2 regions of the Metabacillus flavus genome follow, and region 2 is predicted to be linked to the other one. Evidence: riboswitches for the same ligand, from Rfam matches in the RefSeq annotation. Region 2 holds a riboswitch; the other holds the start of a gene.
What was found. A riboswitch is a leader RNA that binds a small molecule or an ion and turns the genes downstream of it on or off. The one in region 2 is predicted to bind thiamine pyrophosphate.

Region 1 (3,421 bases), 2.1 Mb from region 2:
CTTTATTTGACGTATTTTACCGTGTCGGTTCCCTCGTATTCGGCGGCGGTCATGTCGTCCTGCCGATGCTTGAAAAAGAGGTAGTTCCTGCAGGCTGGATGACACAGGATGTGTTTCTTGCCGGATACGGGGCCGCACAGGCAGTTCCTGGCCCGCTTTTTACACTTGCTGGTTATATCGGTGCGATCATCTCTGATGTTCCCGGAGCCTTAATCGCGACCGCTGCTATGTTTCTGCCTTCATTTTTGCTCGTCATCGGAGTTCTTCCTTTTTGGAGCAGCATCCGCGGAAAAAAGGGAGTGCAGGCAGCCCTCATGGGAGTAAATGCTGCGGTGGTTGGCATTCTGCTTGCCGCCTTGTATGATCCTGTTTTTACAAGTGCCGTTGATTCAGCTGCCTCTTTTGCTCTGGCCCTTGTCTCCTTTGCTTTTCTCGTTTATTGGAAGCTGCCGCCATGGCTAGTCGTGGCACTTACCATAATCGGCGGCACATTGATGAAGCAAATTGGAGTGCTTTAAAAAAACAATATGATATACTAACCGGCAAAGGAAGGTGATTTCTTATGAATAGTAAACAGTCCATCCTAAAAAAAGTTGTGGATTATGCGAGAAGGAATCCTGAACAGACAAAAAAAGCAATCAATCTGGTAACCAAAACTTTAAAAAATCGAAAAAAATAAATGTGCAGATGGCCTTTACTGGTCATCTTTTTTTACTTCCTCATATTATCTTCTTTTTTTGGAAAAATAACTGTATCTATTTATTTTGAAAAGAGGAATCAGCATGAAACCAATGTCTTCATCCGAATATGCAAATTTATGGTCCACTTATCAGAAAAAGACGATGGTGCTCCGGATCATGGAGCATGCTCTTCAAGTTACCACCCAAAAAGATATTCAGTCCATCTTACGGTATGCACATCAGGAAGAGACGAAATTTGTAAAAGAAATTACTCAGCTGCTTCAAAAAGAGGGGGCTTGTATTCCTGAAGGATTTGATGAGACTGATGTAAACCGGAATGCGGATCGGCTGTTCGACCAATATTATTATATCCGGTTTCTGCGGATGCTGATGAAGCTTGGTATTGCTCTTAATGCCATACATTTGACAATGGCCTATAGAAATGATGTACACGACTTCTTTTCAAGGACTTCCGCCCACTCAAATAAAGTGTTTGGCATGTGTACAAATTGTTTGCTCCAAGTAGGGAACGGAACGATTCCCCCAGTTATTCAAATGCCGGATCACCCAAAATACGTAGTAGATGAAAAGTACCTGTCTGGATTTCATTTTAGAAAAAGACACCTCAACGCATCTGAAGTGTCCATTATCTACCATATTATTGAAAATAATAACTTCGGTGCACAGCTGATGAATGGGCTGTCTAAAGGAGTGCAGCACTCCGATGTAAGAAAATACCTTCAAAAGGGGCAGGAGCTGTCCATTGATTTGTATCAATCATATGCAAAGGTATTGCAGGAGAGCGGCATCTCTGTTCCGGCGCTGCCAGGTGCAGTTATCACTCAATCCAAAATGAGTCCGTATTCTGATAAGCTCATCATGTATCTAGTTAACCTTCTTTGCAGCTTTGGATTAACAAGCAATGCGCTTGGTACAACCTTCAGTCTCCGTCCGGACCTTCCGCTGAAAATGGCATTGGCCGCAAGAGATATTTTCTCCTTTGCCAAAGAAGGCGCGAAAATCATGATTGAGCACCAATGGATGGAGGAAGTGCCGGAAGCCATTGTGAAGGATTAGTTGTACTTTTTTCTGTAGATGTTATGATGAATCTGGAAAATAAAATACCGCACACCACTAGGGGAGCCTAACGAATAGGCTGAGACCGAAATATCTTCGGGACCCTTGGAACCTGATCTGGTTTGAACCAGCGGAGGGAAGTGGAAGATTGTTTTTTTATAATCTTTCCCGCTCTTATCCGTTAAGAGCGGTTTTTTATTTTTACATAAAGAAAGCAGGGGGAATTCGGAGATGTCATCTTTTACAGAACAGTTAAGAAAAGCAGCCGATTCAATTTGGGAGGCAAACTTCAACCACCCGTTTGTTAAAGGAATCGGCGATGGAACACTGCCGCTGGAAAACTTTCGTTACTATGTCATGCAGGATGCGTATTACTTATCCCACTTTGCCAAAGTTCAGGCGCTCGCAGGGGGAAAGGCGGACGATCTTCATGTAACAGCGCGAATGGCCTTCCATGCTCAGGGAACCTATGAAGCAGAATTATCACTTCATGAGAAATTCTCAGCACTGCTCGGCATTACAGAAGAAGAAAAACGGGCATTTGAACCATCACCAACTGCATATGCCTACACATCCCATATGTACCGATCTGCCATCAATGGAAGCCTCGGCGAAATCATTGCCTGTATCCTGCCATGCTATTGGATTTACTATGAAATTGGCGAGAGATTGAAAGAGTGCAAGCCTCAAGAACCGATCTATCAGGAATGGATCGCGGCCTATGGAGGCGAATGGTTCAAAGAACTAGTATTTGAACAGCTTGAGCGTCTGGATCAGCTGGCCCTGGAGGCATCTGAAAAAGAACGCCAGAAAATGGTCCGGCATTTTACGCTCAGCTGCAAATACGAACTGGCATTTTGGGAAATGGCCTATACGATGGAACAATGGCCGGATGCGGCAGCTGTTGAGGGGCAGTAAGAGTGGAGACGCCGATAAGGGAGTGTCTGATAAAAAGAGCGGAGTGTCCGATATCCATGCGCGAGCGAGCGATATCCCCTCGCATGTGTCTGATAAAAAGCCGAGTGTGCGATATCAGGCCATGAACGTCCGATAAAAAAGCGGAGTGTCCGTGTGCCATGAGCACCCGATAAAAAGCCAAGTTTCTGTTATCCTGCCACGAAAGATTAAAAGAAGAGCTAAGAGTCTCTCCGCAAAAAAAACCGGCTTCCAACAGGAGGCCGGCCTTTTCTCAATCAATTAATCAACTACTTCATCATCAAATGGGTTAATCACGTAAATATAACCGTGGGCTAAATCAATCCGGAGGATCCATTCCCATGGAACGTCCAGTCTTTTATAAATAGTTTTCCAAAACTCAGCGGATTTCGTTTCAAATTCCAGGTATTCCTGCAGCAGCTCCTTATAGGAAGCTCCCTGAATCTGGATGTTTGAATCCATTAGACGCATGTGGGCGAGGTGCCTGCACTCCAATTCCTGGGCCAACTGAAGCTCTTCCTGTGTGGCTGTTCCAATAACGGTGCCGTCCTCAGGTATTGCCGCAAAAACGTTTACATTTTCATCTACTGTAACTGGCTGTTCGTCGAAGCGCATGAGTCATTTCCTCCTTGTTTTGGAATAGGATGGTTCTCCCCTATCATACATGAAAAGTTTCAATAATGACATGAATAATCATTGGGTTTGATGAAGGATATTTCGGGAAAACA
Region 2 (3,421 bases):
GAAGAAGAGTATATTAATGCAAAAGGAGAAATGGTAAGAGCTGTTGGTGAAAATGGAGTATTGATCATTAATGCTGATGATTTGAATTGTAAAAAAATAAATTTAGAAAATTTTAAAGGGAAAATAGTAACAATAGGTATTCATTCAAATGCACACTTCAAAGCTTCCCATCTCAAATATAAGGATAATGGCATGGATTTTATATTAAATTATAAAGGTCACTATTACCCTATATTTGTTCCTGGTTTTGGCGAACATCAAGTATTTAATGCCTTAGCTGCAGTAGCTGCAGTAAAAAATATAGGGGGAAGTATCCCTAAGTCCATAGCTAGAATACGAACGTTTAAACCATTAAATAAACATCTTCAATTTTTTAATGGAAAGAACGGCTCGAAGATAATAGACGATACCTGGAGTTCAAATACCACGTCATTAGAAGCTGCATTAAAAGTTTTAAGTGCTGTAGGAAAAGATAAGAAAAAAGTAGCGATCTTGAGCAGCTTTACGGATTTAGGCAGTTGGAACTATATCATACATGAGCGAGCCGGAGAATTTATTGCTAAGACAGATATCGATGTTCTAATTACCCTCGGACCCATCTCAAAGTGGATGGCAAATCGCGCATTAGATCACGGATTTAATGGATTGCATTATTCTTTTGGGAATAGTGACCAAGTCGTTAATTTTCTAGAAAAGACGATTAATGAGAAAACTCTTATACTTGTTAAGGGTGATATGTATGCAAAAGTACCAAAAGAAATTGTTTCAAAGCTGATAGAAAGGGAGCCTTTTAATTAATATCGCTAATTACAAAAAATCAATGCCAAGTAACAAAAATGTTATTATGCCCCATCTGTGAACAGAAAATGACTGGTCTCAGGATAGATTATTTAAGATATGATGAAAGGAAAGTGATAAACAAGAGGTGACCTTTTTAATGAAGAATCATTCGGTAAATGTAATCGGTTCTCTAGTAGATAATGAAACACGCTGTACACATTACCATAGTCCGCTTGATATCATTGCGATCAAATTCTGGTGCTGCAAGGAGTATTATCCTTGTCACCTATGCCACGCGGAACATGCAGATCATAAGGCACAGGTCTGGCCAGCCGGAATGTTTGATGAGAAAGCCGTATTATGCGGAAAGTGCGGAAATGAACTGACGATCAATGACTATTTGGAATGCAGTTCTGTTTGTCCGGAATGCAAAGGATGCTTTAATCCGGGGTGCAGCGCTCATGCCGGTTTGTATTTCCAGATTCTTTGATTATTTTTCCTGTAGTGGTATAATAATAGAATATTACCAATATTTAAGTTTGCTAGGGGAGCCGGTAGTCCGGCTGAGAGGAAAACACATGAGTTTTTGACCCTTTAACCTGATCTAGTTCGTACTAGCGTAGGGAAGCGGCACTGTTCATATATGTATGTTCAGCCCATTTCCTTACGCGAAATGGGCTTTTTTGATGGAAAAAACCTTCACTGGGGGTGCCGATGCGGCTGAGAGAAGCGATTTCGCTTTAACCCTTAATACCTGATCCGGATAATGCCGGCGAAGGGAAGTGGTATGCAAATGCGTTTTATTGCAGCCGCTTCTCTTACAGAGGGCGGTTTTTTGCTGCTCTCAAATTGGAGGGAAACAGCAGATGGAATTTCACGTCGTTACAAATGGAAAGCTTGGATTCGATGAGATCATCCGATTTATGAAAATCGCAGGTTCAAAGATTGATTATCTCCACATAAGGGAGAAAGAAAAAACAGCTATGGATATTTATGAAGGTGTCCGATCTCTCATAGCGTCAGGCATTCCCGCGGAGAAATTGATTATGAATGACCGGGCAGATATTGCTTGGGCAGTCGGATTGACAAGGGTGCAGCTGGGATATAAAAGTCTTTCGCCTTCCGCGGTCAAATCGGCAGTTCCGGACATTCATGCCGGTCAATCGATTCATTCGCTCGAAGAAGCTATGATTGCTGAAAAGTCAGGAGCAGATTCAGTCCTTTTCGGACACCTCTTTGAAACCGGAAGCAAAAAAGGCCTGCTGCCGAAGGGAATTGAATCAGCAAAGAGACTGGCATGCAGGCTTTCCATTGATGTCCTCGTAATTGGAGGGATCAAACCTATGCATATTCAAACTTTGTCAGAAGGAAAGATTGCTGGATTCGCAGTCATGTCCGGAATTTGGGAGAGCAGCAGCCCGATCAGTGCAGTAGAAGAATATAGGAATGCAATTACGGCATGCAAGGAGGCGCGATTATGAAGGAATATGACATCTGTATAATTGGAGGCGGCGTAATTGGCTGTTCTATAGCATACGAGCTTTCCAAAAAAGGATACAAGGCAGCTATTTTTGAAAAAGGAAAAGCCGGCCAGGAAAGCTCAAGTGCTGCAGCGGGTCTTCTAGGTGTACAGGCAGAATGGGATGAATATGATCCGCTGTTTGACCTAGCGAGGGAAAGCAGAGAGATGTTCCCCGAACTTGCAGAAGAATTAAGAGATGTCTCAGGAATTGACATTGGCTATGAGGAGAAAGGAATTTATAAAATAGCCGAAACAGACGAAGAGCTTGCTCAGCTTGAAAAAACAGCGGCATGGCAGACAAGAACAGGAGAGCCTGTGCAGCTTATGACAAAGGATGAGATGAAAGAAAAAGAGCCGCTGCTATCAAATTCTGTTCTAGGAGGAGCCTATTACCCTAAGGATGGGCACGTCATCGCACCAGCATTAGCGAAGGCGTATGAGCACTCTGCTCTTCTTAATGGAGCAAAGATATTTGAACATGCCGCTGTTGATGAGGTATTGCTGGATAGCGGAAAAGCATCAGGAGTGAGAGCGAACGGCCAGATCTTCCAGTGTGGCAAGGTAATTATTGCAGCGGGGGCATGGAGCACTCCATTTTTAAAGCCTTTTAGTCCTTCAAGTGAAACGTATCCGGTAAAAGGAGAAATGATCAGTGTGCTGAGTAAAGAAAAACTGATCAGCAAGCCTTTATATAAAAATGGTTTTTATATCGTTCCTAAAAGAGGCGGCAGATACTTGGTCGGGGCTACAGTGAAGGAACGGGATTTTACTAAGGATGTTTCGCTTTCAGGGATGATGCATTTGATGGATACAGCAAAGCGGATTTTACCGGCGATTGCGCAAGCCGGCTTTGAAAAAGCATGGAGCGGGCTTCGGCCTCAAAGTGCCAAAGGGGCCCCTTACATCGAAGAACATGATGAACTGAAAGGACTTTATGCTTGTACCGGCCATTACCGCAATGGGATCCTGTTAAGCCCTGCTTCCGGAAAGGCCATGGCGGACTTAGTCGCAAAAGAATCAGCACCCATCGGGAGGTAATGCAATGAAGGTGAAAATTAATGGGAGCTGGACGGAAATTCCGGATTCGATCCGTTCGGTTGCCCAACTGGCCAAGCATTT

Region 1: it holds a riboswitch for thiamine pyrophosphate, as region 2 does, so the genes downstream of both, tenA (thiaminase II) here and J9317_RS16080 (thiamine phosphate synthase) in region 2, are expected to answer to the same signal.

The regions. Positions count from the first base shown of each region.
Region 1 covers NZ_JAGVRK010000001.1:985,407-988,827, forward strand. The annotation lists gene chrA (chromate efflux transporter) at 1-518, shown strand, start outside; gene J9317_RS05240 (DUF3231 family protein) at 783-1,757, shown strand; TPP riboswitch at 1,807-1,913, shown strand; gene tenA (thiaminase II) at 1,989-2,675, shown strand; gene J9317_RS05250 (hypothetical protein) at 2,955-3,308, opposite strand.
Region 2 covers NZ_JAGVRK010000001.1:3,131,616-3,135,036, reverse strand. The annotation lists gene J9317_RS16090 (Mur ligase family protein) at 1-798, shown strand, start outside; gene J9317_RS16085 (CHY zinc finger protein) at 938-1,270, shown strand; TPP riboswitch at 1,315-1,423, shown strand; TPP riboswitch at 1,475-1,578, shown strand; gene J9317_RS16080 (thiamine phosphate synthase) at 1,647-2,261, shown strand; gene thiO (glycine oxidase ThiO) at 2,255-3,340, shown strand; gene thiS (sulfur carrier protein ThiS) at 3,345-3,421, shown strand, end outside.